Regions from separate parts of the Mesorhizobium sp. M0136 genome, predicted to be linked through region 1. Evidence: riboswitches for the same ligand, from Rfam matches in the RefSeq annotation. Region 1 holds a riboswitch; the other holds the start of a gene.
What was found. Region 1 has a riboswitch for cobalamin ahead of NKJ35_RS11470 (DUF1636 family protein). Riboswitches for the same ligand answer to the same signal wherever they lie in the genome.
Positions count from the first base shown of each region.

Region 2: it holds a riboswitch for cobalamin, as region 1 does, so the genes downstream of both, metE (5-methyltetrahydropteroyltriglutamate--homocysteine S-methyltransferase) here and NKJ35_RS11470 (DUF1636 family protein) in region 1, are expected to answer to the same signal.

Region 1 is NZ_JAMYTP010000007.1:255,470-271,468, reverse strand. Features, by position in the region: gene NKJ35_RS11500 (precorrin-3B C(17)-methyltransferase) at 1-697, opposite strand, end outside; gene NKJ35_RS11495 (precorrin-2 C(20)-methyltransferase) at 694-1,452, opposite strand; gene NKJ35_RS11490 (precorrin-8X methylmutase) at 1,449-2,081, opposite strand; gene cobG (precorrin-3B synthase) at 2,084-3,574, opposite strand; gene NKJ35_RS11480 (cobaltochelatase subunit CobN) at 3,571-7,209, opposite strand; gene cobW (cobalamin biosynthesis protein CobW) at 7,228-8,268, opposite strand; gene NKJ35_RS11470 (DUF1636 family protein) at 8,265-8,699, opposite strand; cobalamin riboswitch at 8,738-8,941, opposite strand; gene NKJ35_RS11465 (winged helix-turn-helix domain-containing protein) at 8,971-10,170, opposite strand; gene NKJ35_RS11460 (NADH-quinone oxidoreductase subunit A) at 10,507-10,872, shown strand; gene NKJ35_RS11455 (NuoB/complex I 20 kDa subunit family protein) at 10,863-11,444, shown strand; gene NKJ35_RS11450 (NADH-quinone oxidoreductase subunit C) at 11,450-12,052, shown strand; gene NKJ35_RS11445 (four helix bundle protein) at 12,074-12,451, shown strand; gene NKJ35_RS11440 (NADH-quinone oxidoreductase subunit D) at 12,518-13,708, shown strand; gene nuoE (NADH-quinone oxidoreductase subunit NuoE) at 13,709-14,770, shown strand; gene nuoF (NADH-quinone oxidoreductase subunit NuoF) at 14,781-15,999, shown strand, end outside.
Region 2 is NZ_JAMYTP010000036.1:440-16,438, forward strand. Features, by position in the region: gene NKJ35_RS28370 (transposase) at 1-516, opposite strand, end outside; gene NKJ35_RS28375 (MFS transporter) at 806-2,434, shown strand; cobalamin riboswitch at 2,932-3,132, shown strand; gene metE (5-methyltetrahydropteroyltriglutamate--homocysteine S-methyltransferase) at 3,228-5,573, shown strand; gene NKJ35_RS28385 (FMN-binding negative transcriptional regulator) at 5,810-6,454, opposite strand; gene NKJ35_RS28390 (dihydrodipicolinate synthase family protein) at 6,489-7,391, opposite strand; gene NKJ35_RS28395 (trans-sulfuration enzyme family protein) at 7,444-8,676, opposite strand; gene pdxR (MocR-like pyridoxine biosynthesis transcription factor PdxR) at 8,750-10,255, shown strand; gene NKJ35_RS28405 (hypothetical protein) at 10,343-10,495, shown strand; gene NKJ35_RS28410 (B3/B4 domain-containing protein) at 10,944-11,417, shown strand; gene NKJ35_RS28415 (cytochrome-c peroxidase) at 12,458-13,513, opposite strand; partial or broken gene NKJ35_RS28420 (DUF982 domain-containing protein) at 14,184-14,498, opposite strand; gene NKJ35_RS28425 (Ros/MucR family transcriptional regulator) at 15,178-15,648, shown strand; gene NKJ35_RS28430 (cold-shock protein) at 15,875-15,999, opposite strand, start outside.

The DNA.
Region 1 (15,999 bases):
TCCTGGTTTCCGGCGAGCCGATGATGATGCAGGTCGCCATGTCGGCCTTCGTGGCATCGGCGTCGGCCAGCAGAAAAACCTCGATGCGCTCGTCGGGACGGCCGGCGGCACGGCCGAAGATCACCGGCGTGGTGCCGGGCAGGATCGCTGTCAGGCACTCGAAGGCGCGGCCAAGCTGCCAGGGACGTGCCTTGCTGATCGGATTGTAGAGCGCGATCACGAAGCCGGCGCCCGCCGCGGCAAGTAGGCGCAGCTCGATCAAATCCCACGGCTTCAGATTGTCGGACAACGAGATGGCGCAGAAATCATGGCCGAGTGGCGCGCCGATGCGGGCGGCGACAGCGAGCATGGCGGTGATGCCGGGCACGATAGCGATGTCGACCGCGCGCCATTCGGGTGGGCCCGCCTCGATCGCCTCGCAGACGGCCGCCGCCATGGCGAAGACGCCGGGATCGCCGCCCGACACGACGGCGACATCGTGGCCTTCCGCAGCCTTCAGCAGCGCGTCCCTGGCGCGCGCGAGTTCCTCGCGATTGTCGGAAGCGACGCGGGTCTGGTCGGGGCACAGATCGAGCCGGTCGAGATAAGGCTTGTAACCATAGAAGAATTTTGCCTCGGCAACGGCGCGGCTGGCTTCCGGCGTCACCTGATCGGCGTTGCCGGGCCCGAGGCCGATGACGGTGAGGCGGCCGCTCATGCTTCGGCTCTCAATGCACTTGGCTGGCCCGACCAGCCGGCCACCAGCACGATGGCGAAATAGGGCGCCTGGTCGTCCTTTTTGTCGGCCAGCCGCATCGAGACGCCGCCCGGCATGGTGCCGCGCTCGACATAGATGGCCCGCGCCAGCTTGTCGGTTGCCTCCAGCGCGCGCCTGATCTTGGGCAGGTTGCGGCCGACCTTCATGATCACCGCGGCGTCGGTGTCGGCGAGGCGACGCGTCAGCTCGAATTCGCTCATCGTGCCCGGCAGCACCGTCAGCACGTCGTCGCCCTGGACGATCGGCAGGCCGGTCGCCGACCAGCAGCCCGACATGGCGGTGACGCCTGGGATGACTTCGGTCGGAAAACGGTGCGCCAGCCGGACATGAAGATGCATGTAGGAGCCGTAGAAAAGCGGATCGCCTTCCGAAAGCACCGCGACCATCCTGCCGGCGCTTAGGTGCGCGGCGACCTTTTCGGCCGACTCTTCGTAGAAATCCGATATCTGCGAGCGGTAATCGCTGTGATCCTTGTCGATCTCGGTCGTCACCGGATAGAGCAGCGGCAGTTCAATCAAATCGGGGCGAAAATGCGCGCCGACGATGGCCCGCGCGTTGCTGTTGTTGCCGCGCTTGGCGAAATGCGCGACGACTTCAGCCTCGGCCAACACGCGCACTGCCTTCAGGGTCAAAAGTTCCGGGTCGCCGGGTCCGGTGCCGACGCCGACAAGCCTGCCTTTTGCAATCGCATTCATAGGCCCGGCCTCGCCAATGCATTGAGGGCGGCGGCGGTCATGGCGCTGCCGCCCAGCCGGCCGCGCACGACGGCGTAAGGCACGCCATAGGAATTTTCGGCCAGCGCATCCTTCGATTCGGCGGCACCGACAAACCCGACCGGCATGCCGATAATCGCCGCCGGCTTCGGCGCGCCGTCGCGCAGCTTTTCCAGCAGATAAAACAGGGCGGTCGGCGCATTGCCGATGGCGACGACCGAACCGGCCATGCGCTCGCCCCACAGGTCGATCGCCGCGGCCGAGCGGGTGTTGCCGATCTTTTTCGCGATGTCGGCGGTCCGCGGATCGCGCAGCGTGCAGATTACCTCGTTGCCGGCAGGCAGCCGGGCGCGCGTGACGCCGTGCGAGACCATCTGCGCGTCGCAGAAGATCGGCGCGCCGGCGCCCAATGCTGTGCGCGCGGCGGCGACGAAATCGGTCGAGAAAACGAAGTGCCGCGCGGCCTCGACCTGGCCGCATGCATGGATCATGCGGATAGCGACGTCGGCCTCGGCTTCGGAAAAGCGCGACAGGTCGGCCTCGGCGCGGATGATGGCGAAGGAGCGCTCATAGATCGCCGTGCCATCATGGATGTAGTCGTAGGCGGTCATGTTCATTCCTGTCGGTAAGCTTTGACGACGCCCGCCGTGCCGAGCCTCGCCAGGCAGGCGGCAGCGGTTTCGCCGGGATGTCGTGCGCTGCGGATCGCCGCTGCAACGCGGCCGATGCCGTGCGCGGCGTCGTAGCCCGGCCTGTATCCGGCGGGCAATGCCTTTGCCGTCCCGTCCACGACAAGCCCGGCTCCGTTTTCGCCACCGACCAGGGTCAGCTCCGCCGGACCGGGATGGGCGCAGCCCTTGGCGCAGCCGGAGATGTGCAGCGTCAGCGAGGAATCGAGGATGTCGCGGTTTTCTGCAGCGATGATCTCGGCGATGTCGCGGGTGGCGATCCGGCCGGAGGCACAGGCGGGTGCGCCGGGGCAGGCGGCGATTTTCGTGCGCGGATCGGCTGCGTCGGTGACAAAGCCGAGGGTTGCGGCTGTCTGCTGAAGCGAGTGGTAGGCGGTTGGCGAAAGGCCGATGAAAAGCAGCGCGCGGCTTGGAGCGAGGCGGATTTCGGTGACGCCCAGGGCGATGGCTTCTTGCGTGAGGCCGATGAGTTTTTGCGCGGGCATGCTGCCGTAGGGCAGGCCGATGCCGAGAGCGTGGCCATTACTCAGGTTGAAGATGCCAATGAGCGGGTGATGGCGCTCGACGGCGCCCCCCTCTGTCCTGCCGGACATCTCCCCCTCTAGGGGGGAGATTGCACCTTGGTCTCCGCCTTCGCTAATCGCCGAAGTCGCGCCAAATACCAAGGCAGCAGAAGGACGGCCGTCGGCGGAACTGCCGATCTCCCCCCTAGAGGGGGAGATGTCCGGCAGGACAGAGGGGGGCGCGAAGGAATGCCAGCTTGCGAGTGATCTACGCTGCCGTTCCGTCAAATCCCTTGCGTGAGCGTCGCGGCCTTTTTCGGCGACCATCCTTAGAATCGCGACGGCGATATCACGGGCTGCTTCCTCCTCGGCCATGGCGAGAGGCTTGGCATTCTGCCCGTCGCCAGCGACGGCCATCAGCCAGCGGACGCCCGCGTCGGTTCTGATCGCAGCCAGTCGTATGTCGGCCGTAACCGCATCCATTGTCAGCCGCCCGCCGCCGTCGACGATCACCGAAACCTTCGGGCCAAGGCGTTGCGTAACACCGGCGTCCTCAACTGCCGCCCGAATCCGCTCCGCCATCGGGCGCGGGTCGGCTATCTCCTCCGGGTCGAGCCCGGCCAGCGGGCCGGTCTCGACCGGCACGCCGGTGCGCACGGCGATGCCGAGCGCATCGACCTCCATCGCCAGTAACCGCGCGCTTGCCGGCGTCAGGCCGCGTATCTGCAGGCCGCCGCGGGCGGTCACTTCCATGATGCCGTTGCCATGGCGCAAGGCGGATTCGCAGAGTCCGGTCAACGACTTCGGCAACAGTCCTCCAGCGACCGGATTGAGCCGCACCAGCAGCCCGTCGCCGGTTTGCATCGGCGCGGACAAGGCAGGGCAGGCGCCACGGCGCGAGAAAGCGTTCATGCCGCCACTCCCAGAGCTTGCGCTTCGGCAATCAGTGCGGCGAGATCGTTATCGATCGAGTTGCGCAGCGGATGCCAGAGCCCGCGCCGCCGTGCTGACAGCAAACGCTCGGCAATCACCTTCGCCGCCGCCGGGTTCTCGCGCAGGATGAAGGCGCGCACCACGGGGTCGCCGAGATAGGCGTCGTGCACGGCCTCGATCAGCGTGCCTGATATGGCATGGGTAGTCTCGGCAAAGCCGACCAGCCGGTCGACCGTCTCGGCGAATTCCGAGGCGCCGCGCGGCCCGTGCCGCATCTGGCCGGCGATGAAGCGCGGGTTGACCGCGCGGGCGCGAACTACCCGGGATACGGCCTCACCAACCGAGCGCGGCTTGGGCTTTTGCGGGTCCGTGGTGTCGAGCACGATCACGTCGGCGTTCTTGCCGAGCGCGGCAAGCGCTGCCGAAAAGCCGCCGATAAAGGCGACGTCGGCCGAGCCTTCGAGGATGTCGCGGCCGGGGTCGTCGCCGGTATGAACCAGAAGGTCGGCCTCAGCGATGCGACCCTCAAACGCGCCAGGCGCCGAAATGCCTTCGCCCTCGGCGCCGCCATAGGCATGCGAAGTGGCGTCGAGATAGGCGCGGCCGATCTCTTCGCGCGCCGACCAGTCGCCGCTCGACAACATGTCCTCGACGCCGGCGCCGTAAGTGCCGGGCGAAGTGCCGAAAATGCGCGGGCTGATCTTGCCGTCGATGCGGGTCCTGGCCGCCAGCGGGTTTTCCGAATCGTGCTCGTCGCGGGTCGCCACGGCGTTGGCCGCGGCGTCGATCAGCGCGATCTGGGTCGGGAACATATCGCGGAACAGGCCCGATATGCGCCAGGTGACGTCGACGCGCGGGCGGCCGAGCGTTGCCGGCGGCAGCACCTCGATGCCGGTGATGCGGCCGGTGGCTGAATCCCATTGCGGCCGGCAGCCCATCAGCGCCAGGCCTTGCGCGATCTCCTCGCCGCCGGTGCGCAGCGAGGCCGACCCCCAGAGGTCGATGACCAGCGAGCGCGGCCAGTCGCCATGCGATTGCATGTAGTTGCGGACGACTTCTTCCGCTGCCGCCTTACCCAGATCATAGGCGGTCGGCGTCGGCATGGTGCGCGGGTCGGCCGTAAACAAATTGCGGCCGGTGGGCAGCACATCGCTCCGGCCACGCGCCGGCGCGCCGGCCGGACCGGCAGCGACGTGGCGGCCGTCGAGGGCGGCAAGCAGCGCGGTTTTTTCAGCTGCCGCACTTTGCCGCCGTACCGGATCAGCTTCGCCTTCCGGCGAGCGGCCGTAAATGTGCAGGCCGTCCTTGATGGCGAAATCCTTGAGATCGCAGAGCCAGGCGTCGATGCGGCGCAAAGCCTCGTCGGCTGCGTCGGTCCTGGCGACACCAGCCTCTGAGGCGAGGCCGGTCTTTTCCGCCGTTTCGACTATCAGCTTCGCCAGGCGGTCGCGGCGGCGGCGGTCGAGCCCGTCGGCCTGGGCATATTCGTCGACCAGTCGTTCGAGCCTGTGCTGGTTTTCGTCCAGCCCGGCGCCGGTCAGCGGCGGCGGCAGATGGCCAAGCGTGACGGCGGCAACGCGCCGCTTGGCCTGCGCTGCCTCGCCGGGGTTGGAGACGATGAACGGATAAATGACGGGCAGGGCGCCGGTGACGATTTCGGGAAAGCAGTTTTCGCTGAGCGCAACGGTCTTGCCGGGCAGCCATTCCAGCGTGCCGTGGGCGCCGACATGGACAATTGCATGGATGCCGAGCGACTGGCGCAGCCAGAGGCCAAAGGCGACCAGCGCATGGCGCGGCGGCAATGTCGGTTCGTGATAGTCGGCGCGGCGGTCGACCGAGCGCCCGCGATCGGGGGCGAGCGCCACGGTGATGTTGCCGAACGTGGCCGTGCGGAAGCGGAATTTGGCGACAGCAGGCGCTTGAACACCCCCCTCTGTCCTGCCGGACATCTCCCCCTCAAGGGAGGAGATTGCTCCGTGACTTCTGCTTTCGCCAACTACCGACGGTATTAAGGTAGAACCGTCGGCGAAACAGCCAATCTCCCCACTTGAGGGGGAGATGTCCGGTAGGACAGAGGGGGGCGCCTCGCGCGAACCTGTCTCATCTTCCGCCTTACCCCATGCCGCCTCCACGGCAGCGAGTGCCGCAGTCGGTAACTCTGCAGAAAGAGCGAGATAATCGTCCAGTCTCAGCCCACCATTCCCCCGTTCCAGCAAATCCAACAACTCCCTTGGCGTTTGCGGAATCCTTTCAACGGCGTAGCCCTGTTCGCTCAGATCGTGCAGCATTGCCAGCACGCTGGACGGCACGTCGAGGCCGACGGCGTAGCCGGTGCGACCGGGGGCGCTCGGATAGTCGGGGATCAGGATGGCGAGCTTGCGTTCCGCGCGCGGCGTCCGCCGCAGGCGCACGAATGCCTCGATACGGTTCGCCACTTGCGCGACGCGGTCGGGCTCTGGCCGGTTGGCGAAGGCGCGGAAGGCCAATGCGGGATCGGTTTCCCTTTCGCCCTTGAAGGAAATGGCGCCGGCCAGGATGCGGCCGTCGAGCTCGGGCAGGACGACATGCATGGCAAGGTCGGCCGGCGCCAGGCCGCGCTGATTGGTTTGCCAGATGTCGCGGCGGGTGGTTGCGACGATGACCTGGAACACCGGCACCCCGGCGCGGTCGAACAGGGTTTCAACGCCCGGCTCGGCCCCGGAGGCGAAAGCTGTGGCGGTGATGATGGCGGCAGGCTTCAGCGCTGCAAGCGCGGTTTCAACAAAGGCGAGTGAGGCCGGGTCCTTGAGGCTGGAGACGAAGATAGGCACGGGAGCCATGCCGCGCGCGCTCAGCGCTTCGAAAAGCGCGTCGATGGGCGCGACGTCGGCGGCGAGCAGCATCGAACGGTAGAAGAGAATTGGCACGACGTCCCCCTCCCTCTTGAGGGGAGGGTGGCCCGAAGGGCCGGGTGGGGTCATTGCGGCAGTGCTCGGCGCCTCTTTGAGTCGGCGCGCTTCGGAGAGGACCCCACCCCCGGCCTTCGGCCGGACCCTCCCCTCGAGGGGGAGGGGGACGACCCCCAGTCCCGGCTCGTAAAATCCCGCCTTTGGCACGCTAACAGGTTCGGCTACCGCCGCACCCGATCCAGCGAGACTTGCCAGCCTCCGCACCAGCGCCGTCATATTTGTCGGCCCGCCCTCGCGGAAATAGCCAAGCAGGGCGTCCAACTCCTCGCGCGGCAGCGTCGAGCCTTCGATCAGTCGCAAATCCTCGTCGTGGCTCTCGCCCGGTAGGAGCGCCAGCTTGATACCGCGATTTCGCGCGATAACGGCGAGCTGGTCGCAGCCATAGCGCCACCACTCGTAGCCGCCGAGAATGCGGACCAGAATGACCTTGGCATCGCGGGCGACGCTCTCGGTCCAGAGGTCGACGGACATCGGATGGCGCAGGTCGCGCAAGGCGGCGAGCCGCATCGAGGGCAGGCGGTCCGCATCCGCCTTCCACGCCGCCGCCAGCCCGGCCAGGTCGCTGTCGGTGAAGGACAGGGCCACGACATCCGCAGGCGTTTGCCTGAGATCGACAGGCTCGGCGAGATCGTCGAGCGAGGCGGATGTGGTGGTGAGGATGTGCATCGCGGCTCGTACCTGGGGTCAGCCGGCGAGGATACGCTCTATCGCCGGGCGGTTCAGCCCTTTCAGACCGATGACGACGAGGCGCGAGCGGCGGTCGTCGTCAGCCGTCCAGGCGCGGTCGTAATAGTGGTTGACGCGCGGACCGACAGCCTGCAGCAGGAGCCGCATCGGCTTGCCGCCAACCTCGACGAAGCCCTTGACGCGCAACACGTTTTCTTCCTCCGCCGCCGTGGCGACGCGTTGTGCGAGCTCGTCCGGGTTGGACACGGACGCGATGTCGATGACGAACGAGTCAAAATCGTCATGTTCGTGGTCGAGCTCGTCGTCGTGATGGGTCTTGCGGGTCTCGATGTCGTCCTCGACGGCGAGGCCGAGGCCGAGCAGCACCGACGGATCGACCTTGCCTTGCGAAGTCGGCACGATCTTCACCGCCCGCGCAACATGCTTGCCGATGACGGCATTGGCACGGGCCGAGCCGGCTGCGTCCATCAGGTCGCTCTTCGACAGGATGATCAGGTCGGCGCAAGCGAGCTGGTCCTCGAATACTTCCTCGACCGGATCGTCGTGTTCGAGCGTCTCGTCCTGCGCGCGCTGCGCCTGCAGGGCGTCCATGTCGTTGGCGACGCGGCCATCCGCCAGCGCCGGTCCGTCGACGACGGCGATGACGCCGTCGACGGTCACCCGGCTCTTGACCGACGGCCACTGGAAGGCCTGGACCAGCGGCTTGGGCAGGGCCAGCCCGGATGTCTCGATCAGGATATGGTCGACCCTCGGCATCAGCGACAGGATCTGGTCGAGCGCCGGGACGAAATCGTCGGCGACAGTGCAGCAGATGCAGCCATTGGCCAGCTCGACGATGTTTTCCTCGGGGCAGGTGTCGATGCCGCAGCCCTTCAGGATCTCGCCGTCGATGCCGATGTCGCCGAACTCGTTGACGATGATGGCCAGCCGCTTGCCTTTGGCGTTCTCGAGCAAATGGCGGATCAATGTCGTCTTGCCGGCGCCGAGAAATCCGGTAACGACGGTGCAGGGGACGCGCGAAAGGGAGGCAGCGGTCATATCAAGTCCTTCAAAAGGTCGAGGGGAGGGATGCGGGCAACCAGACCGCGCTTCAGGCAATCGGGACGGCCGCGCCACGGAATGAGCCCATCCGTCGAGGTGGCGAAGAGCTTTGCGCCGGTTACGAGATCGGCGCCGCTGGTCGCGGTCAGGTCGCCGAAGACGTAACTCCAGCAGCCGTCGCGCAGCATGGCGGCGCTGAGCCGGCGCTTGCAATTGCCGAGGCATTCGACGGTGCGGATTTTGATGTTTTCGCCGGAAGCGGCGCGGCGCGTGTCCTCGGCGAGCAGTTCGCCGGCGCGGGGATGAGCGTCCGAACCGGTCTCGTCACGGCAGGAAGAGCAGACGATGACGCTAACGCCGGCCAGGGAATCGTCAGGGCCGGACAATAAATCCGCTGTCTCAGCCGAAAAACTGCTGTCGCGTTCCAAATCAGGCTCCTTGCCCGGAAAACCCGCCAGGCGATCGGATTCTTATGTCCTAGACGGCAGGTCTCCTGGCTCGCGGGTCATCGCCTTGGTGCCGCCTTCCCGGGAATATCCCAGTGGTTTTCGGCCTTGGCTCGTCGCTTACAGTTGCGGGGACAGCCGCGGATTTGAAATCGAGATTTCGCACCGCATTCCCTCTTGGCCCCTGCCGTTGCGGGCAGGGGACCGTCTGGAACGGATTTAGGCTTGTGGAGGCAGTCGTGTCAACGCACGTCTACGACGCGGCAATGTCGGCCAGCGCCGGCCCAAGATCACCGGCAGCTGTCACCTCGATGCGCTCAAGCCCGAGCCAGCCCTGCATCTGCTTCAATTCTTCGAAAAGCTCGGCGGCGGTTTGCGGCGGGGCGCCGGGCTCCGCATAGGCGGCATGGACGCGCAATACGCCGGCCGGACGGTCGGCCCTGAGGTCGACGCGCCCGACGATGCTGTCGCCGAGCAGGAACGGCAGCACATAATAGCCATAGCGGCGCTTTTCGGCCGGCGTGTAGATCTCGATGCGGTAGTGGAAGTCGAACAACCGCTCGGTGCGCGACCGCTCGAAGACCACGGGATCGAACGGCGCAAGCAAGGCGCGCGCCTCGGTCCGGCGCGGCAAACGGGCGTTCTTGTGGAGATAGGCTGTTTTGCTCCAGCCGTCGACGCTCACCGGCAACAGCTCGCCAGCCTCGACCAGCTCCTCGATGCGACCCTTGATATCGGCGGGCGAGAGGCGGAAATAGTCGCGCAGATCGCCTGCCGTGGCGACGCCATGGGCGCGGGCGGAGATACGCAGCAATTCGCGGTGCGCATCCTCGGGGCAAGGAACCGGCAGAGCGAGTACCGCCGGCGGCAGTAAGCGCTCCGGCAGATCGTAGAACCGCTCGAAGCCGCGGCGATGCGCTGTGGTGATGCGGCCGGCCCAGAACAGCCATTCGAAGGCGTGCTTGGCATGGCTCCAGCCCCACCAGCCACCATTGCCCTTTTGGCCTTCGAGGGCTGAAGCGGCGATCGGGCCGTGATCGACGACCTGGCGATAGATCTCCTCGATATAGGCGGCGTGCTCGCGGCCCCATTTGGCCAGTCCGCTGTACATTTCCTCGCCGCGCTCGGCCCGCTGCATGCGCCAGCGCATCAGCGGATAGGTCTCGACCGGCAGGAAGGAGGCTTCGTGCGCCCAATATTCAAAGACCATCCGCTTGCGCGTTATGGCGGCGTCGTCGAGCAGCGCCAGCTTGTAGGGGCCAAGCCGCGAATAGAGCGGCATGTAGTGGGCGCGCACCACGGCGCTGACGGAATCGATCTGCAGCAGGCCGGTACGGGCAAGCACGCGGGCCAGATGTCGGCGGTCGGGTGTACCGGCGGGTCGGGGGTCATTGAATCCCTGTGCCGCCAGCGCGATGCGGCGGGCCATGCGAAGCGAGATTTTTTCCTTCATCAATGCGGGTATCCTGATGATGCCGGACAGAGCAGAGAATCTGCGATTCCGCGCCATGCTAGCAGGGTTTTGTCGGTATCCATGTCAGGAGAGAAAAGTGGAGTGAAAAGTGAAAGAAATCAAACAGGAGCGGATCTGACCAGTTTTCCCGGATATGCCGCCCAGTACCGCGATTTGAACAAGGTTTGACTTGCTTCGCCGAAAGCGCTGCGCTAACCCTCGCCGCGTTGCAGCATAGAGCCCCCTTAAAACGGTTCAGTGGTTAAACTGTCACGCTTCCGCAAGTGGGTCCGGTGCTGTAATCAGAGTGGATTGGCCGCCAACGGAAACTGCAGCATGAACGCACTTTTAGGTTCGTACCTGCCCATCGTCCTGTTCATCGGCGTGGCGCTGGTGGTCGGGCTGGCGCTGCTTGCCGCACCCTTCCTGGTGGCCTACCGCAACCCCGATCCGGAAAAGCTTTCGGCCTATGAATGCGGCTTCAACTCGTTCGACGATGCGCGCATGAAGTTCGACATCCGCTTCTACCTGGTGTCGATCCTGTTCATCATCTTCGATCTGGAGGTGGCCTTCCTGTTTCCTTGGGCGGTGTCGTTCAGCCAGATCGGCATGCTCGGTTTTTGGTCGATGATGGTGTTTTTGGCGGTGCTGACCATCGGCTTTGCCTATGAATGGAAAAAAGGAGCGCTGGAATGGGATTGAACGACAGTTCCGGCACGCTCGTCGCGCCGAAGCCCAAGGGCCTCATCGACCCCAACACCGGCAGGCCGGTGGGGGAGGATGATCCGTTCTTCCTGGAGATCAACAACGAGCTCGCCGACAAGGGCTTTCTCGTCACCTCGACCGAGGCGCTGATCACCTGGGCGCGCAGCGGCTCGCTGATGTTCATGACCTTCGGTCTCGCCTGCTGCGCGGTCGAGATGATCCATACCTCGATGCCGCGCTATGACTCGGAAAGGTTCGGTGTTGCGCCGCGCGCGTCTCCGCGTCAGTCCGACATCATGATCGTTGCCGGCACGCTGACCAACAAGATGGCGCCGGCGCTGCGCAAGGTCTACGATCAGATGCCGGAGCCGCGCTACGTCATCTCGATGGGCTCCTGCGCCAATGGCGGCGGCTATTATCATTATTCCTATTCGGTGGTGCGCGGCTGCGACCGCATCGTGCCGGTCGACATCTACGTGCCCGGCTGCCCGCCGAGCGCCGAAGCGCTGCTCTACGGCATCCTTCTCCTGCAGAAGAAGATCCGCCGCACCGGCACGATCGAGCGGTGAGCGGCATGACCCAGGCGTTGAATGACCTCTCGACCTATCTCGGCGAGAAGCTGACCGGCCGGATCGGCGAGGTGGTGTTTGCCTATGGCGAACTCACCATCTCGGTCGAACCGCGCGACCTGATCGAGGTAGTGACCTTCCTGCGCGACGACCCGAAATGCCAGTTCATCTCGATCATCGATGTCTGCGGCGCGGATTATCCGTCGCGGGCAAAGCGCTTCGACGTCGTCTATCATTTGCTGTCGCCGAGGCAGAATATCCGCATCCGCATCAAGGTCCAGGCCGACGAAGAGACGCTGGTGCCGTCAATCACCGGCATATATCCCGGCGCCGACTGGTTCGAACGCGAAACCTACGATCTCTATGGCGTGCTGTTTTCGGGTCATCCCGATCTGCGGCGGATTCTGACCGACTACGGCTTCGAAGGCCATCCGCTGCGCAAGGACTTTCCGCTGACCGGCTTCGTCGAGGTGCGCTACGACGACGAAGCCAAGCGCGTCATCTACGAGCCGGTGGAGCTCAAGCAGGAATTCCGCAATTTCGATTTTCTGTCCCCATGGGAAGGCACGGATTATGTTCTGCCGGGGGACGAGAAGGCGAAACAGTGAGTAGTGAGTAGTGAGTAGGAATTGGAAAAAAGGATCGAATCTTATCGCGACCTGAAGGTGTGGCAATCGGCGATGGTGCTTGCTGAAGATTGTTACCGCATCAGTAAAGGGTTTCCGAAGGAGGAGATCTACGGCATGACCTCGCAGATGCGCCGATCGGCGGTTTCGATCGCAGCCAACGTCGCGGAGGGATACGGTCGAGAAAACAGAGGTTCGTTCGTTCAATTTTTGCGCATGGCGCAAGGTTCGTTGAAGGAACTGGAAACGCACATTTTGCTGGCATGCCGGGTTGGGCTGCTACGAAAAGACGATGAGATTGAACTGCTACTGCGATGCGAAGAGATTGGAAAAATGACGAGATCTCTTATCCGGACGGTGCAGGCCAAGCAGGCGGAATGAAGCAGGCATTGAGGTTGATGATCACTACTCACTACTCACTACTGACTCTTCGCCAGAGGCGCCTCCATGGCTGAAACCTCCGTCCGCAACTTCAACATCAATTTCGGCCCGCAGCATCCGGCTGCGCACGGCGTTTTGCGCCTCGTGCTGGAGCTCGACGGCGAGGTCGTCGACCGCGTCGATCCGCATATCGGACTGTTGCATCGCGGCACGGAAAAGCTGATCGAGCACAAGACTTATCTGCAGGCGGTGCCTTATCTCGACCGGCTCGACTATTGCGCGCCGATGAACCAGGAGCATGCCTTTGCGCTTGCAGCCGAGCGGCTGCTCGGCATCGAGGTGCCGAAGCGCGGGCAGCTTATTCGAGTTCTCTACTCTGAGATCGGCCGCATCATGTCGCACATCCTCAATGTGACGACGCAGGCGATGGATGTCGGCGCGCTGACGCCGCCGCTGTGGGGCTTCGTCGAGCGCGAAAAGCTGATGGTGTTCTATGAGCGTGCCAGCGGCTCGCGCATGCATGCAGCCTATTTCCGGCCGGGCGGCGTGCATCAGGACCTGCCGCAGAAGCTGATCGAGGACATCGGCAAGTGGATTGACCCGTTCCTGAAGTCGATCGACGACCTCGACGCGCTCTTGACCGGTAACCGTATTTTCAAGCAGCGCAATGTCGACATTGCCACTGTCTCCCTGGCGGACGCCTGGGCCTGGGGGTTTTCCGGCGTCATGGTGCGCGGCTCGGGTGCGCCGTGGGACCTGCGCAAATCGCAACCCTACGAATGCTATGCCGAGCTGGACTTCGACATTCCGGTCGGCAAGAACGGCGACTGTTTCGACCGTTATCTGGTGCGCATGGAAGAGATGCGGCAGTCGGCGAAAATCATGCGCCAGTGCGTCGACCTGTTGCTCGGCAAGGAAGGCGGCGGGCCGGTGTCGAACCTCGACGGCAAGGTGGTGCCGCCGAAGCGCGCGGCGATGAAGCGCTCGATGGAAGCGCTGATCCATCACTTCAAGCTCTACACCGAAGGCTACCGCGTGCCGGCCGGCGAGGTCTATGCCGCGGTCGAGGCTCCGAAGGGCGAGTTCGGCGTCTATCTCGTCTCCGACGGCACCAACAAGCCCTACCGCTGCAAGCTGCGCGCGCCGGGCTTTGCGCATCTGCAAGCCATGGACTTTTTGTGCCGCGGCCACATGCTGGCCGACGTCACCGCCGTTCTCGGCTCCCTCGACATCGTGTTTGGTGAGGTCGATCGCTAAATGTCAGTCCGCCGTCTCGCAGAAGCCAGCCTCCAGCCAGCCTCCTTCGCCTTCAACCGGGCGAATGCGGCAGCGGCGAAGCAGTGGATCAAGAAATATCCGAAGGGGCGCGAGCAATCCGCGATCATCCCCTTGCTGATGCTGGCGCAGGAGCAGGAAGGCTGGGTGACCAAGGCGGCGATCGAGGCGATCTCCGACATGCTCGGCATGCCCTATATCAGAGGGCTGGAAGTCGCCACCTTCTATACGCAATACCAACTCAATCCGGTCGGCAGCCGCGCCCATATCCAGGTCTGCGGCACCACGCCCTGCATGCTGCGCGGCTCGGAAGCGCTGATGGATGTGTGCCGCTCGAAGATCCATCACGACCAGTTCCACACCAACGACAAAGGCACGCTGTCGTGGGAGGAGGTCGAGTGTCTCGGCGCCTGCGTCAACGCGCCGATGGTGATGATATTCAAGGACACCTATGAGGATTTGACGCCGGAGCGGCTTGCCGAGATCATCGACCTTTATGACGCCGGTAAGGGCGCCACGGTGGAACCGGGACCGCAAAACGGCCGCGTCACTTCCGAGCCGGCCAGCGGCCTGACGACCCTTAAGAGTGAAAAGGCGATCCTCAAGGCGACCCGCGACCGGGAAACCAGGGCCGCGACCAAGGCCGCCAAGGAAGCGGCGCCGGCGGCCGCTGCCGCAGCGCCGGTTCCGCCTGCTGCCGCGCCTGCACCGGCGCCAGTTGCGCCCTCGAATGCCAGCAAGCCGAAGACCGATGCGGTCGAGACCAGCCCGGCGCTGAAATCGCCGTCGGCGACAAAAGTCGCGCCCGCGGCGGAGAAGGCGGCGAGCGTTGCAGCGCCTCTGCATTCGGCCGCCAATGCCAACAAGGCCGAGCCGCAGGTCGAGGACGTCTCGAAACAGCGCAAAGGCTCCAAGAACAAGGCCGAGCCGGCGTCGGCTTTCAAAGCGCCGGAGGCCAAGGTTAAACCGGCGAAGGCTGCCGCCGAAGCGGCCAAGCCGTCGCCCGGAAACAAGCGCCGGCCGACCGGCAAGAAGCCGGTCTGAGGAACGAGCAATGCTTCAGGACAGAGACCGCATCTTCAACAATATCTACGGCCGCTTCGACAAGTCGCTGGCCGGCGCCATGGCGCGCGGCGCCTGGGACAACACGCCCGGCATCATCGCCAAGGGGCGCGAGTGGATCGTCAACGAGATGAAGGCATCGGGCCTGCGCGGCCGCGGCGGCGCCGGCTTCCCGACCGGGCTGAAATGGTCGTTCATGCCCAAGCAGAGCGACGGCCGGCCGAGTTATCTCGTTGTCAATGCCGACGAATCCGAACCCGGCACCTGCAAGGACCGCGATATATTGCGCCACGATCCGCATACGCTGGTCGAGGGCTGCCTGATCGCGGGCTTCGCCATGGGCGCGGTCGCCGCCTACATCTATGTGCGCGGCGAGTTCATCCGCGAGCGCGAGGCGCTGCAACTCGCCATCGACGAGGCCTATGCGGCCAAGCTGATCGGCAAGAACAACACCTCCGGCTATGATTTCGACATCTACATGCACCATGGTGCCGGCGCCTATATCTGTGGCGAGGAAACGGCGCTGCTCGAAAGCCTCGAAGGCAAGAAAGGCCAGCCGCGGCTGAAGCCGCCGTTTCCGGCCAATGTCGGCCTCTATGGCTGCCCGACGACGGTCAACAATGTCGAGTCCATCGCCGTGGCGCCAACCATCCTGCGCCGCGGTGCGGCCTGGTTCTCGTCCTTCGGCCGGCCCAACAATGCCGGCACCAAGCTGTTCTGCATCTCCGGCCACGTCAACAATCCGTGTACCGTCGAAGAGGCGATGTCGATCCCGTTCCGCGAACTGATCGAGACGCATTGCGGCGGCATCCGCGGCGGCTGGGACAATCTGCTGGCGGTCATTCCGGGCGGCGCCTCGGTGCCGTTGGTGCCGGCCGAGCAGATCATCGACGCGCCCATGGATTTCGATGCGCTGCGCGACCTAAAATCGGGCCTCGGCACCGCGGCTGTCATCGTCATGGACAAATCGACCGATATCGTGAAAGCGATCGCGCGGTTGTCCTATTTCTACAAGCACGAGAGCTGCGGCCAGTGCACGCCCTGCCGTGAGGGCACGGGCTGGATGTGGCGGGTGATGGAACGGCTGGTGCGCGGCGAGGCGCAGAAGCGCGAGATCGACATGCTGCTCGACGTGACCAAGCAGGTCGAGGGCCACACGATCTGCGCTCTGGGCGATGCGGCGGCATGGCCGATCCAGGGCCTGATGCGGC
Region 2 (15,999 bases), on a different contig from region 1:
CCAAAGATAATATGTCTGTTCCGAGATGCCGGCTTGCTTCACCGCGCTCTTGAGAGTAGCGCCGCCGCCGATCGAGGTCTCGATCTGCGCCAGCTTTTGGGCACGATCCTTCGCGGAGTAGCTCTTTCGGCCTGTTCGCGCTGACGGCGGTGCTTCAGTGGTCGCGGATATCGGCTTGGCGCCGGCGCTCGCCTCAGCTCCTGGCTTCCTCGACCGCCGCGCTCTCGTCTTCGGTTTTGGCGTTCCCGCTTTGTCTGCCGGTTCGCTATGAACTACTGCTGACTCGGTTTCCAGGGGATTGGCCATGAAATGTTTCACTCGCGGTTTGTGCAAAGGTTCAGCATCAGGGGCCACGACAGTAGAGTCAACAAGCTGACGATTTAACGGCTCGACTTCCTTTGTTGTCTCGGCCATCGCCGCGGCGATGTCGAAATTGCCCCAGATGGAACGTGCGGCTTTTTGATAATTGCGCTTTTGTTTGACTTCCACGGTGAATGGTCGCGTCTGCCGCCTCATAGTTCCTTCCTGAATAGAAGAATGAAGTCGCCGCTCGAATTTTTGGCGCTTCCTGCTTAGCGCGGAGCACTATCGTATAGCCGCTCAACGGGCAAGTGATGCCGGTCTTCGATGGCTGACCCATCTGGGGGGATTTGAGCGGCTTCGCGCGTCCTGCGCATGCCTGTAAGGCCGCCAAGTTTTCTGGGTTAGCAGGCGCGCCACTGTGGCAGCTTGGCTTGTAGGCGAGGCCATGGTTGAGTGAGGCGAAACAAATCCAGCCCCGCGGTCGATCCCGAAGCTTCCCACAATGGCGAAGAGAACATCTTCACTCGTTCCTTTTCAGCACAAGACCTTCCGTTCGCTATGGTCGGCTGCACTCGTTTCGAACCTTGGCACGCTGGTGGAAGGTGTGGCGGCGGCTTGGCTGATGACGAGCATCGCCACCTCCCATGGAATGGTGGCGCTTGTCCAGTCATCGACCACCCTCCCCTACATGATCTTCTCGCTCGCGGCGGGAGCGCTCGCGGACAACTTTGACCGTCGCCGGATCATGTTGACTGCGCAACTGCTGATGGTCTGCGTATCCGCCTTCCTGGCGTTCCTGACCTATGCGGGGGAAATGACACCCTGGACCCTTCTGGGTCTCACCTTCCTGATCGGCTGTGGTTGGGCATTGCACGATCCCTCTTGGCAAGCCTCGATGGGGGATATCCTGCCTCGCGAACACCTGCCAAGCGCGGTTGCGCTCAACGGCATGAGCTACAATCTCATGCGCAGCATCGGGCCGGCGATTGGCGGCATAATCGTGGCCACAGCCGGTGCGGCCTTCGCGTTCCTCTTCAACGTCTTTTGCTACTTCGCTCTGATCGCTGCGCTGTTGCGGTGGAAAGCCGCACGGGCACGACAAGCGTTGCCGCGGGAGGCTTTCGGCAGTGCGATGGCGGCGGGCTTCCGTTACGTGCTCTTGTCGCCGAACCTCCTCAAGGTGATGTGCCGGAGTTTCATTTTCGGCCTCACCGCCGTTGTCATTTTGGCTCTCCTGCCGTTGGTTGCGCGCGAACAGATCAAAGGGACTGCGGTCACCTACGGCGTGATGCTCGGCTTCTTCGGCCTGGGAGCGATTTGCGGCGCGCTCCTCATCGGGCGGGTCCGAGAAGTTCTCTCCAACGAATGGGTCATTCGCGGTGCGTTCTTTATATTGGCGATCAGCTGCTTCTTTCTGGCATGGAGTGAGCACGTTTGGCTGAGCTGTCTCCTCCTCATGCCGGCCGGTGCGGCTTGGATTCAATCATTCTCGCTGTTTAACGTCACAGTGCAGCTTTCGGCGCCGCGGTGGGTGGTTGGACGCGCCCTGTCTCTCTATCAGACGGCCACATACGGCGGCATGGCGGCGGGAAGCTGGCTTTGGGGCGAACTGGCGGATGTCCAAGGTGTTTCGGGAGCCTTCCTCGTCGCCAGCGTGGTTCTTGTGATTGGTGGACTGATGGGGATCGTTCTGCCTCAGCCGGATTTCGAAACGCTCAATCTGGATCCGACCAACAAGTTCAGCGAACCGACGCTGCAACTTAACCTGCGGCCACGAAGCGGTCCGATCATGGTGATGGTCGATTATCGTATCGATCAGAGAGATGTCCCAGAATTTCTCAGTGTGATGACATCGTGGCGAAAAGCCCGGCTGCGAGATGGCGCCAGACAATGGGCGTTGCTGCGTGACCTGGAAAAGCCCGAACTATGGACCGAGTGCTATCATGTGCCAACCTGGGTCGAGTATGTTCGCCACAACAACAGGCAGACCCAGGATGACGCCGAAATCGTTGCGCGCCTGGAAGCGCTGCACCGTGGCGATTGCCCGCCCAAGACGCATCACAAGATCGAACGCCAAACCGTGCGCGTGCACGACGATTTGCCGCTCAGGCCTCATTTGGACAGGACTTGAGCTGGCCCGGTGGTTTAAGCCGGGTTCCCTTGAGCCGGTGGGCTGCGAACAAGCAGTTCGAGACATTGGCCTCGATCACTTCGCAACACGCGGCTGCAGCGGGCCTCGGGTGCTCCCCTCGAAGTCGTTGTGTCGTATCACCGAGGGCATCACAGCCAACACCTTCCACATGGGCAACAGCCTCGCCATTGAGCCGAATATGGTCGCGAGCAGATCACCAAAGAAGCGGTCGGAACCTCGGAACGAAGTTCGACGCCGAGGTGGCGTTCGCATGATGCGGGAAGCAGCACCACGGCGCTTAACGGTATGGTTGCCGCCGGCAGCCGACGAACTCCTATCCTGCTGGACCGCTGTGCGTCATTGCTTTGATTTACCAGGCGCTCAAGGCTCCCACAGTCCTGGCTTTCGAGACGACCTTTGGGAAACATGCAACCCGAATTTAACATAACGACATAAACATTTCTTTATGCGGCGTTGACAAGGAAGCGAACTGCTGTAATTGTCTCCCGTGTCGTGGTTCTCCGTACGGCGCTGCCGCAGCGGAGCTAAGAGGGAAGCCGGTGCGATGCCGGCGCTGCCCCCGCAACTGTTAGCGGCGAGCCAACCCCACTCATGTCACTGAGGCGAATAGCCTTGGGAAGACGGGTAGAGGCTATGACCCCGCGAGCCAGGAGACCTGCCACGGCGAATTACGTCCACGGGCGGGGTGTCTCGGTGGCCGCTGCAGCCTGGCGTTCGTGCCGGCCTGCTAGCGCCTTCCTTGTCACCGACGCCCCAACCATCGGGGTCTGGCATGACTGTCTCTCAGCAAATTCCTGTAGCAACGCTCGGCGTGCCGCGCTTCGGTCGTAAGCGAGAACTGAAATTCGCGCTTGAAAGCTACTGGTCCGGAAAATCTTCCGCTGGCGACCTTCTCACCAGTGCGAAGGCGCTCCGTGCCGCTAGCTGGGAGGAGCAGCACGATCGCGGCGTGTCGAAAATCCCGTCGAACGACTTCTCGCTCTACGATCATGTGCTCGACACCGCAGCCATGGTCGGCGCCGTTCCATCCCGTTACGGCTGGAATAGCGGCGAGGTTCCACTTGAAATCTACTTCGCAATGGGGCGGGGCAACCAGGGTCAGACGGAGGATTGTCGACACGCTGGTCACCAGCAGGCGGCTCATCGGTCTGATGTAACCGCGATGGAAATGACCAAGTGGTTTGACACCAACTATCACTACATTGTGCCGGAACTCAACGATGATCAGACGTTCGCCCTCTCGTCGACGAAACCGGTCGATTACTTCATCGAGGCTAAAGCTCTCGGCGTTCACACACGCCCAGTCATCCTTGGACCGATCACCTTCCTCAAGCTGGCGAAATCGCCTGCCGAAGGATTCGATCCCATCGCGCTCCTGCCGCGGCTGCTGCCCGTCTACGAGCAACTCCTGCAGAGGCTGAAGCTGTCTGGAGCCGACTGGGTGCAGATCGATGAGCCAGCGCTTGTCCTCGATCTGAACCCGAACGAACGAGCTGCGTTCGAATTCGCCTATGGCCAGCTGTCGAAAGCCGCGCCCGAGCTGAAGATCATGCTGGCTACCTATTTCGGGCCGCTGGGAGACAATCTCGAAACCGCGGTTTCTCTGCCCCTGGCCGGGCTGCATATTGATCTCGTGCGCGCTCCCGAGCAGCTGGAAACGGTGGGTCGGCTCGCACGGAAGGATCTGGTGCTCTCGCTTGGCTTGATCGATGGCCGCAACGTCTGGCGTGCGAACCTGCCCGCCATTCTCGACCGCATCAAACCGATCGTCGCCGGCTGGCCCTTGGACCGCGTCGAGATCGCGCCTTCTTGCTCGATGCTGCATGTGCCGATCGACCTCCGCATGGAGACGGAACTCGACGCGGACATCAGGTCGTGGCTCGCCTTCGCGGCCCAGAAGACCGACGAGTTGGTGTTGCTTGCCCGGGCCCTGTCCCAAGGCAGGGATGCGGTGGCAGGCGCGTTGAAAGCGTCTGCCGAGGCTGCCGCCACTCGCGTGACATCCACGAAGATCCATGAACCGCTGGTTGAGGGGCGGATCGCCAGCATTGACGACAGCATGAAGCGACGAGAGAGCGCTTTTGCCGAGCGCTCCAGAGTCCAGGCCGGCACGCTCGGACTGCCGCCGTTCCCGACGACGACCATCGGGTCCTTCCCGCAGACGCCGCAGGTACGCAGGGCGCGGGCCGCTCATGCGAAGGGCCAGCTGAGCTATGTCGACTACGAGACCTTCCTGAAGAAGGAGATCGAGGCTGCAATTCGCTGGCAGGAAGAGATCGGGCTGGACGTGCTGGTGCACGGTGAGTTCGAACGAAACGACATGGTACAGCATTTCGGCGAGCAGCTGTCCGGCTTCGCCTTCACCCAGCATGCCTGGGTGCAGAGCTATGGGTCGCGTTACGTGCGCCCCCCCATCATCTTCGGCGACGTATCGAGGCCCAATCCGATGACGCTGCGCTGGTGGCAGTTCGCCCAGTCGCTTACGGAAAACCCTGTGAAGGGAATGCTCACAGGCCCAGTGACCATTCTCAACTGGTCATTTGTTCGCGACGACGTACCCCGCTCCGAAGCATGCCGCCAGATCGCGCTCGCCATCCGCGACGAAGTGACGGATCTCGAATGGTCCGGCGCAAGGATGATCCAGATCGATGAGGCCGCGTTTCGCGAAGGATTGCCACTGCGCCAGTCTGATTGGAACGACTATCTCGACTGGGCTGTCGAATGCTTCCGGATCGCTTCAACGGGCGTAAAGGACGCGACTCAAATCCATACCCACATGTGCTATTCGGAGTTCAACGAGATCATCGACGCGATCGCTGAAATGGATGCGGATGTCATTTCGATTGAGACGTCGCGCTCGAAAATGGAACTGCTGGACGCCTTCACGAGCTCCAAATATCCGAATGAAATCGGGCCCGGAGTCTACGACATTCACTCACCACGGGTCCCGGAAGTCGGCGAGATTTCGGATCTCGTCATGCTTGCCCGCGAGCGACTGTCCGATGCCCAACTGTGGGTAAACCCGGACTGTGGCCTCAAAACCCGCAAGTGGGAGGAGGTCCGCCCTGCCCTCATGAACATGGTTGCTGCAGCACGCGCGCTCCGGGAGAAAGTGTAGGCCGGAGGGTTTCGTGGTTGCTCACCATGTGATGAGTTACCGGCTGCCGCATGTGGGCCGTGAATGTGCCAAAACGCGATCACATCCTTTGAAATAAGTCACTCGAGCGAGAATGTGCACTTTCCTTCGGCACGTGCAATTTCGTGTGCCAGGCGTTTATCGTTCGCTCGGCTTTTCGCAGCACCATCCAGGGTAAGCTTTGCTGACATTCATCAAAGTGCGATGAGCCACGCTCTTCAGCCTTGTTTGGGCTTCCGGGCGGCGGCTGCAAGCATCGCCTGACCGACGCGGCGGTCGCCTTGGGCGTTCAGCATTTCGCCGGCATTGCAGATATCACGTGCCTCCTTGTTCTGGCTGAGCTTGGCTTTGCCTACAAGGCGGGTGATCTCGATCTCCAGGCCGATGATCGCCTTGACCATAGTGTCGATGAAGTCCTTCGGCGCGTTACCCATCTTCCACGGGACAGGCTGGGTCGCCTCGTGCCTGTGGGTCAGTTTGGCGACATTGCGGCGGACATAGCGTTCGTCGTCGTGGATTGTGATCCATCCATATGCATGTGCGACGAGGTAGTTCCAGGTCGGCACCTGCTTGTGGAACTCCTGCTTGCTCGGATACCACTGCGGCGAAATGTAGGCGTCGGCGGCGCGGAACACCACGAGCACCTCATCGCCGGTCGCCACGTCCTGCCAAACTGGATTGTTGCGTGCGACGTGGCAGCGAAGGGTACCGTTTTCTCCCTGTGACGTGTCGAGTTCGAAGGGGATGTGATTGGCGTCGAGACCGCTCCGGCCATGGGTTATCAGCACGCCAAGGGCGTTGTTCTCGATCAGTTCGTAAAGGACTTCTCGGCTCGGTTCATCGAAATGCGCGGGTACATACATGACAGTTCCTTTCACTGGCCGCCGGGTTCGCTGTTCACCGGTTGGCATCCGATGGCAAGCGTTCCAACGCGGCGGCGATCTGGCGCTTCACTGCTGAGGGCAGAGGCAGGATGGGACGCGGAGGGTCGGCACGGCAAATGTCGAGCAATTCGGCAAGTGCAAAGACGACGCGAAGGCTCGAAAACTCCTTGAAGAGGTTCCAGAACGGCGCAAGCGTGGCATCGATCCGTCGCGCTTCGGCCGCATCGCCCTGTTGCGCCGCCGTGACGATCGTCACGCAGACCTCGGGCAGGATGCCGGCGAGGACGCTGTACCATGTGTCGGCGCCGGCGATCATGGCCTCTGCGGCGTTCCAGTCGCCGCTGTAGCCGATCGAGAACCCTTCCGGCACAGTGCGCCTCTGGTCGGCCAGATGGCTCTTGATCGCATCGCCCTTGTCTGTCGGATTCTTGATAGCGACGATCCCCCGCACCTTTGCCAGGCGGCTGACGAGTGCTGGGGTGAAACGGAAATGCGTCGTTCCTGGATTGTCGTAGACGACGATCGGCAGGCCGCTTCCGCTCGCCACAGTCGAGAAATGTTCGAACACCTCGTCATCAGTAAGCGGGGTGTAGGAGGCGGCGGCAAGCAAACCCGCAGCAGCTCCAAGGGCCTTGGCGTCCTGCGCGAGCCTCACTGCTTCGTCGGTGCGCAGCGCGCCCACACCCACCACGACCGGCATTCGCCCGGCGATTTCGTCCAAGGTCTCGGCGAGCGTCCGTCGCCGTTCCTCGCGCGACAGATACATGTAGGTGCCGGTGCTGCCGAGAAGACCGATGGAGTCGACCTGAGCGGCGCCAAGCCGAGCAATCAGCCTGCGCAGAGCAACGGTATCGACGCGGCCGTCACGATCGGCGGGCGTGATGGGAAACGCGGAAAGACCGCTCAGGAATGCCATGGCAAGGCTCCAGGTTTGTGCGTGAGCGCAGGACTGGCCGGACGACAGGTCATCACAGGGCGTCCAGAGCCCGCCGCAGGTCGGCGATGAGGTCATCGGCGTCTTCAAGACCCACCGAGAGACGCATGAGGTCCTCGCCGACTCCATCGGCCAGATGCGCATCCTTGCGGATCGGCTGACGAGCACGGGTCAGGCTTGCCGGATGATAGATGAGGCTGTCGGCATCGCCGAGGCTGACAGCCCGGGTGATCAGGTTGAGCCGGTCCATCATCCGGCGCGCGCCTTCGTATCCAGCGCGCAGGCCAAAGGCCAACATGCCCGACCCTTGGGACATCTGCTTTCGCGCCGTCACCTGATCAGGGTGCGAGTCGAGGAAGGGATAACTCACCCATGCCACCGCCGGGTGCGCCTCGAGCGCCTGAGCCACCGCAAGGGCCGTGGCGCTGTGCCGTTCCATGCGCAGAGTGAGCGTCTTCAGACCGCGCAGGATCAGGAAGGCTGACATGGGCGAGAGCGCTGCGCCGGTGATGTAGCGCAAGCCCGTTTCGTGCAGCGTGCGGAGCGTTGGCGCGTCGCCGAGAATCGCCCCGCCAAGGGCATCGCCGTGCCCATTGATGTATTTGGTCAGCGAGTGGAGCACGAGGTCTGCCCCATGTTCGAGCGGCCGCTGGAGCGCGGGGGAGGCGAAGGTGCTGTCGACTGCAACCTTTACACCGCGCGCGTGGGCGCGCTCGGCAATGGCAGCGATGTCGCAGATGCGGCTCAGCGGATTCACCGGCGTCTCGAAGAAAACAAGCCGGGTCCGCTCGGTAATCGCGGCATCGAGATTGTGAGGATCGGACAGGTCGACCGCGACGACCTTGATGCCGAAGCGGGGGACCGCCTGTTCGACCATGGCAAGCGTGTTCACATAAAGCGTCCTGTCGACGATGAGTTCATCGCCTTGGGACAGGAGCGACAGGATCAGCGTCCCGAAAGCCGCCATCCCCGAGGCAACGACCAGACCTGCCTCGGCTCCTTCCAGATTGGCAAGCCGTTGTTCGAGGATCTCCGTCGTCGGGTTGTATTCGCGCGCATAGAGCCTTCCACCAAGCGCGGCGGCGGCCTCGTTCGCTGCCACGCTTTCGAATCCATAGGTCGAGGTCAAGAAGACTGGCGGCTGAACGGCATTGGAAAAGCCGGCGGGATCGTAGCCATGATGGATGGCCCGAGTGGCGAATCCGGGACCGGTGTCGTTGAGCGACCGCGTGAGAGTATCGGTTTCGGATTGATAGGAGCGGGTCATTCGGCCTCTAGATCTTTCTTGGGTTTCCGAAAGATTGCCGGCAAACTGGCCAATGTGAAATATCCAGTTGGCGATGAATGAAATGGTCCAGTCTTCAAGTGCCGGTTCTGCAGGTCGCACGCACGCGATGGGTGCACGCCAGATCTACGAGGCTCTTCGCGAGCAAATCCTCGGCGGCGTTTATGAAACCGGCAGTCAGCTGCCGTCCTCCCGAGGCCTCGCAAATGACCTTGGGGTTTCGCGAACGACCGTGACGGTCGCCTATGAGCAACTGGCTGCGGAAGGTTTCATCGAAGTCCGTCAAGGCGCACGACCTCGCGTCGTGTCTTCGTTGATCGGCCCTGAGACAAGCCGCATTTCCGCGAAACGGGTCGGCCAGGTTCTTCTGTCCGCCTATGGGGGACGACTGCGCGCCACACCGCCCTGGCCAGATTATCTGCTGAACGCGCTAAAGGTCGATTTCCGCTACGGTGACCTGGCGCCGTCGGATTTCCCTGCATTGATCTGGAAACGCGCGATGAACGAGGCGATGGCGCAGCGCCCGTTGCGTCTTGCCTATGACGATCCTCGCGGCTCGCGCCGGCTGCGCCAAGCGTTGCAGGGCTATCTCTGGCGCGCCCGAACCCTGAGCTGCGACCTCGAGCAGATCATCATCGTCAACGGTTCGCAGCAGGGCCTCGACCTGTGCGCGCGCCTGCTTCTCGATCCCGCCGACAGCTTCGTCATAGAGGATCCGTGCTACAGGATGGCGCGTCAGGTCTTTGCCAGCACAGGCGCCTCGCCCGTCCCGGTCACCGTCGACGAGGACGGGATGAAGACGGAGTTGCTGGCGGGGATCGGGGCACGACTGGCCTATGTCACGCCATCGCATCAGTTTCCGCTGGGCGGCGTCATGCCGATCGCGCGCCGCCATCAGCTTCTGGAATGGGCGCGGCACAACAACGCCTATGTGATCGAGGACGACTACGACAGCGAATATCGCTACGATATCAATCCGGTCCCTCCGCTGCACAGTCTTGAGGACCACGGGGCTGTCATCTACCTCGGCACGATCTCCAAAACGCTCTCGCCGATGCTGCGTATCGGCTATCTCGTCGTCCCGACGGAATTGCAGGAGGTCTTCGCTACCGCCAAACAATTCGCGGACCGGCATTCGCCGGTAGCTGAACAGGAGGCTCTGGCCTCTTTAATCGAGAGTGGCGGCTACGAAAGCCATGTGCGGCGCGTGCGCAGGCTGAACGGCGAGCGTCGGGAGACGTTGTTGGGCGCCTTGCGGCGCAGCTTCGGTGATCGCATCGCTGTCCAGGGAGCAGATGCCGGTCTGCACGTCGTCGTTTGGTTCGACGAACTGCCGCGATCGCGGGAAACGACCCTGGTCGAAGCCGCCCGAGGCGCGGGCCTGGGGCTGCACCTGATCTCGCCCCTTTACGAGCGGCAATCGGACGAAGGCCACATCGATCGCGTGGGGCTTGTCATGGGCTATGCCGCCTTGAGCATTCGGCAGATCGAGAAGGGCGTTGAGATCCTGCGAGCGGTTGTCAAGCAGGTGCAAGACGCGTTGCCGGGACACGGTGGCTAAAACGGCGGGACGTGGCGTGCTGGCGAGGAAACCGACCCTTGGGCTGAACCGCATTTCGTGCAAAGCCAACTGGACTGGGAAAACGCCATGCAACTGGCGCTGTTGATCAGGCCAGTTTGGCGGCAGATTTTCGTGCGAGACGAATTTCCGAGAGCGATGCATAACCGGCAAGGAAAGCTGCTTCACATCCATATCGCGCCCGCTGCCTTTTATGAAATGGAGGATCTGGCGGAGGCGTAGCTTGTTGCCGGCCGAGGCGGGCTCGAGCACCCGCAAGAGATAATCGACGATCTCTACCAGGCCTTGTCCACGGCCGAATGATGGAATTATCCAGCGCATGGTGCGGCATGCACCATGCCGATGCCAGAAGATCTGGACGCTCGACAAGCACCTTTCTTCAAACATTTCCCGAACGACCCGCAGCGCAAAGCCTCCTCATGAGAAAAGAGCATCCCATGTCTTTCACGCCATTGATTGCCCCCGAGATCAAGGCCCGCTACCCGGATTTTCATCTGATCAGCATTGTGGTGCGGAACGCTGAAATCGACGTGCCGGATGCACAGGCGTTGAACGACACGATTGCGGCGGCGGAACAGGCGGCGCTTCGCGATGACGTCCAAAGGGACGCGCATCTTGCCGCGTGGGCCGTTGCCTACGAGGCTTTCGGCACAAAGGCCAATCGAACGCCGTGCTCGGCCGCCGCGCTTCTCAAGCGGGTGCGGAAAGATGGCTCTCTCCGCGGATTTCCCCACTGGTTGATGCCTACAATGCCGTCAGCGTGTTGTATGGCGTTCCGATTGGCGGGGAGGATCTCGATCTTTACCAGGGGGTCCCGAGACTTTTAATTGCGAAGGGAGCGGAGCCATTCGACACGATCCAGCAAGGTGAAATGGTAATCGAGCATCCCGAACCGGGCGAAGTCATCTGGTGCGATGATGCCGGTGTCACGTGCCGCCGCTGGAACTGGCGGCAGGGGCGGCGCACCATGGTCACGGTCCATACCCGCGCCATGTGGCTCGTGCTGGAAGCCCTCGGCCCAATGTCAGCTAAACAGATGACGGCCACCGGAGAGCATCTGATGGGACTTATCCAAGCGTTGTGCCCGGGTGCGCGAATCGAAACCGCGCGAATCGACGAGTCCACTACATCTCGTGTTCCTTAGGGCATGGCCCCATCTTTCGGAGAAACACCCCACTCAGCCCTGTCCGGATCTGGCGCTCCTTGCTCGCTCCGCTGGCCTACACAGTTGATGCGAACGACCCAGAACGGCTCTCGAAAACGAGCGTCGAACGAAATCAGATCACTCCTTGTTCTCCCTTAGCTTGTTTGGCGTACTTTTATCGCGATGCCTCCAGTGGGGATGGTCCAAATTGCGCAAGCTCGGTCGAGTGATCGCGGAGAAGCTTAATGTCGACTACATCGAAATTCATGGAGCGGTACGGACAACGGGTGCAAACCCGGGACGTCGTCCCGGTGTCGTCAGGCTCTCCCGTCCGACTGAGCCTCAGTTTTCTTCACGGCGCGAATACTCCTGAGGCCGCCCGGATTCTCGTTAAGAGACAGCTGCCGCTCAGGACGGCCCACGCGATACTCACGGAGATGGTCGATCACGGCAAGGCGTTCGTGACGGTTCCTTGCGTTGACGACCTATTGGCACTGAAGAATGAACTGTCGTCCGCAGGCGTGATCGGGAAGGTTCATGCGCCGCGGCCGATAAGTGTTCGCGAAGTCCGGGATCGCACGAAGCTCTCTCAGGAGGCATTCTCCGTGAGGTATGGCCTCGATCTGGCAACGCTTCGAAACGTGGGAGCAAGGTCGCTCGAAACCGGATGCAGCGGCGAATACTCTCCTTTGGACCATCGCCCGGAATCCGGAAGCAGTCGAAGAATCGCTGGACGTGGAGGACGGAGTGGCTTCCCCTTCGCCCTAAGGGGGCCGATCACTTCGGCGCGCGGCAATTCGGCCGTCAGCGCGATGGCCGGCCGCCGCGCGGTATCGACAGCGCGCGAGCCTCATGCGTCAGACGCCTTCCTTGGCATGTCGCACGCCAGATCCCAAACATGTTTCCATCGCAACGAGCTGGTGACGGAAGCAGTGTCTGCACTTTGGAAACGAGCCATTTGCGTTCTCATGGACGTCGCGACCCGTCTCGTCCAGTAAAAGTCGCAATCATTGTCAATTGCGATGTAGTCAGCTGGCCGTTTATTTTCCTAAGATCTGCGTTACAGGCCGGGGTGTTGTCGCCGTTTCGGCGGGTAAGATGGGATAGGCGACCTCGGGTGCCTTTCCGGTCAGCGAGTTGAGGAAGGCAACAAGCAGGTCGACTTCTTCGTCCGCCAGTACCACGCCAAGCTGGGTGGTTCCCATGATGGCAACGGCCTGTTTCAGATCCCAAACCTTGCCCGAATGAAAGTATGGCGCGGTGAGTGCAACGTTGCGCAGCGGCGCCACGCGGAAAACATAGGAGTCGTCGGCTGCATTGGTGACCGCAAATCGGCCCTTGTCTTTTTCCGGCAGGACCTCGGCGCTGGGCTGTTCCACGAGGCCGAATGGGTAATAGGCTTCCCCACCAACGTTGATGCCGGCATGGCAGGACGAGCAGCCTTTGTCCATGAAAAGCGCCAGGCCCTGTTTCTGTTCGGAAGTCATGGCAAGCTCATCACCATTCAGGAAGCTGTCGAAGGGGGCCGGCGTGACCAGTGTCGCCTCGAAGGCTTCGATTGCCTTGGCGAAGTTGTCGAAGGTGACCCGATCGGCTTCAGCCGGAAAAGCTGCATCGAACCACTCGACATATTGCGGCATCGACTTGAGCGTGGCGACGACTTGACCCGGTGTATTGGCCATTTCGACGCCGGCTTGGACCGGTCCCTTCGCCTGAGCCTTCAGGTCTTCGGCACGACCGTCCCAGAACTGGGCGATGTTGAAGACAGCGTTCAGTACAGTCGGCGCGTTGCGCGGTCCCTTCTGCCAACCATGGCCGATCGAGGTTTCGTGATTGTCGTCGCCGCCGGTGGCCAGGTTGTGGCACGAGTTGCACGACAAGACGCCTGACGCAGAAACGCGTGGATCGAAGAACAGTGCCTTGCCGAGAGCGATCTTTTCCGGGGTGATCGGGTTGTTGGCGACTGCCGGCGTGGTGGATGGCAAAGCCCTGAAGGTGGCCAGTGCCGTTTCTCTGAGGTCTGCGGGGATCGAATCCGCAGCAAAAGCGGTGGCTGCCAGCAAGGGGACAGCCATCGTACTAAATAGGATTTTCATAAATGATCTCGCTGCGTCGTGCACGCAGCCACTCTGGGATATGCGGCTCATGAACGCCCTGCGCTAGATCAGCTGCGGGAGAGGACCGGGGTCTGACACCTGTTTTCGCGGCAGAGATGGGACCGTCTCGGAAGTGAACGCTCTTCTCGATTGGATTTCAGGGAGCCGGAGGATCGCTGCTCGGCAAGCGGCGGCGCCGGAGCCCGGAGCCGTGCTTCGGTTCTCTCTGCGCCTTCAACTATGAAGAAATCGGGGCCACCGTGTCCGATTCGGTTTGGGGCCGGTTATCTGTTCCGCAGCAGGTCCTGCTCGACTTCCGCCTGCCTTCGCCAGATCGACGTGGGCCCAAATCGATCCGCGATAGTGTCTTGTAGCACCTTTGCGGGACGATCTTATTTCGACTGTAGAGGGCCGTTTCGGGTGAGCAAAATTACACGAATTTCAAAGGGCGCCCGAGTAGCTGTTTTGATTGGCTTGTGAGGCCTATAGCCTCCATCGAGCGAATATTGGCAGACGACGGAGCACAATTTTGGCTTCGTTTATCAGCTTCAATGGGCCAACTGCTTTGCTATAATTACAGGGCAATTTACCGTCATGAATTCGAGAGAACCAAGTCCCACGCAGTGATTTTCACACCGGAAGCGTTGCAGTCCTGTCGCGAGAAGCTCGTTTACAACAAGATGATTAACATCGCCATAGCGCGCAATATTGTTTGTTCGCTATAGTACACTCCAGATGCCGGCGAAATCTCGATACAATAACCTCGTCGGCGTTCCCGCTCCGGCTTCAGATACGACTGCGACGCCGATACTTGCGCTTTTCCACTGCCCGACATGCAGGCAGCGAGCCATTGCATCGCGGAGGTTGCATCTTCCAATATGGCGACCTGTTCCCCAAAGCGGAAAAAAGTCTTGCGCGCTGCGCTCGCAGGTATTCGTCCGTTGTATGCATCAAAGCACGCCGTGAGAGCGGCTTCGTAGATCCGGTCTCTGCCATCTTCTGGTCATTCGTTGAGAAAATCGATAGCATCCGCAGGACTGGCAATCTCTTGCACGATGTGCACCGCCCGCCTTACAAAAAGTGGGCTGCTGAAAGTCCCTGAGCTCATTCGTTCCTCCCGACCTGCTGAACCGCTGGTTTGCGTGAACAGGCGCCTGCTCTACACCCGCCCACCATTGCGGAATGTGTTGTCACAGCGATAGCGGTTCAACAGCAAAGCAGCGGCGTGATGTCCTCGGTTTACCAGCGGGCCAAACCCTAATATCCTGCTGCGAGAGAGGCTCACCGGATGAATCTACATCGTTTCGACCATTGCGAATCAACGCTTGATAGTTCCTCCACGCGCCATCAGGAAGCGGCCACTGCTCTGCCACCGATTTCACAGCCAAAGAGAGGATGGCGAAACAGAAATAGCCCGCTTCGTTTCGAGATTACTGGTCATTTCGGCGCAAAGCTTACGGCGAGACGCGCCTGAAAATGCGCAAGCACCGCGGCAGCTCGCCAACAACGGACGGATCAACGGTCACGACGGCGGGATACCGCGCCGTAGATCTCGCTGGACGAACATCGCAACAATCCTGTCGAGACCTTTGTTGCTTTCAGCGGCGACCGCCACTATGAAGCGACGCTTCGCCGACTGTGTTTCACGCCGCCTGGAGAGTTTCATGACAGAAGAAGCCGAAAAAAACATCGACACCCTCATCGAGCTCACGGCCGATGTCGTCTCAGCCTATGTCTCCAACAATCCGATCCCGGTGGGGGATCTCCCTGCCCTCATCGGCCAAGTGCACGCGGCTCTGAAAGGGACGGCCCGAGGTGTCTCTACAGAAGAGCCGGTTGCCCTTACGCCTGCAGTCCCGATCAGGAAGTCGGTGACACCGGACTACCTCATCTCCCTTGAGGACGGGAAGAAATTCAAATCGCTAAAGCGCCATCTGTCGACCCACTATGGGCTGACGCCAGATGGATATCGGGCCAAATGGGGCCTGCCGGCGGATTATCCGATGGTCGCGCCGAACTACGCCGCGGCGCGCTCGTCATTGGCCAAGACGATGGGGCTCGGCCGCAAACCGAAAGCGCCGGAAGCGCCGGAGCCGGCCCCGACGAAGCGAACCCGCAAGAAGGTCGCGGCTTGATTTCGGCAATCGAGATTCGTTCTGGAGCGTTGCAGCCATCGGCTTAATCTGCGCGTCATATAAAAAGGCGGGGCCAACCCCGCCTTCCTTTCAAAAAACTTTGTTTCATGAGGAATTCGCGACGCCTGCAGCAATCTGCTGCCCTCAGTTTTGCTCGCTCCCATCGAGCGGCCGTGAGGACCTCCGGACCTACGCGCCCACTCTTGCCAGGACGCAGGAGAAAATTTCAACCAGCTTTGCTGAGGCTGCCAGCGGAGGATTTGCCGGTGCGGCGATCCTGCTCGATCTCATAGTTGATCTTCTGGCCGTCAGCGAGGGTCGAGAGGCCCGCGCGTTCGACAGCGGAAATGT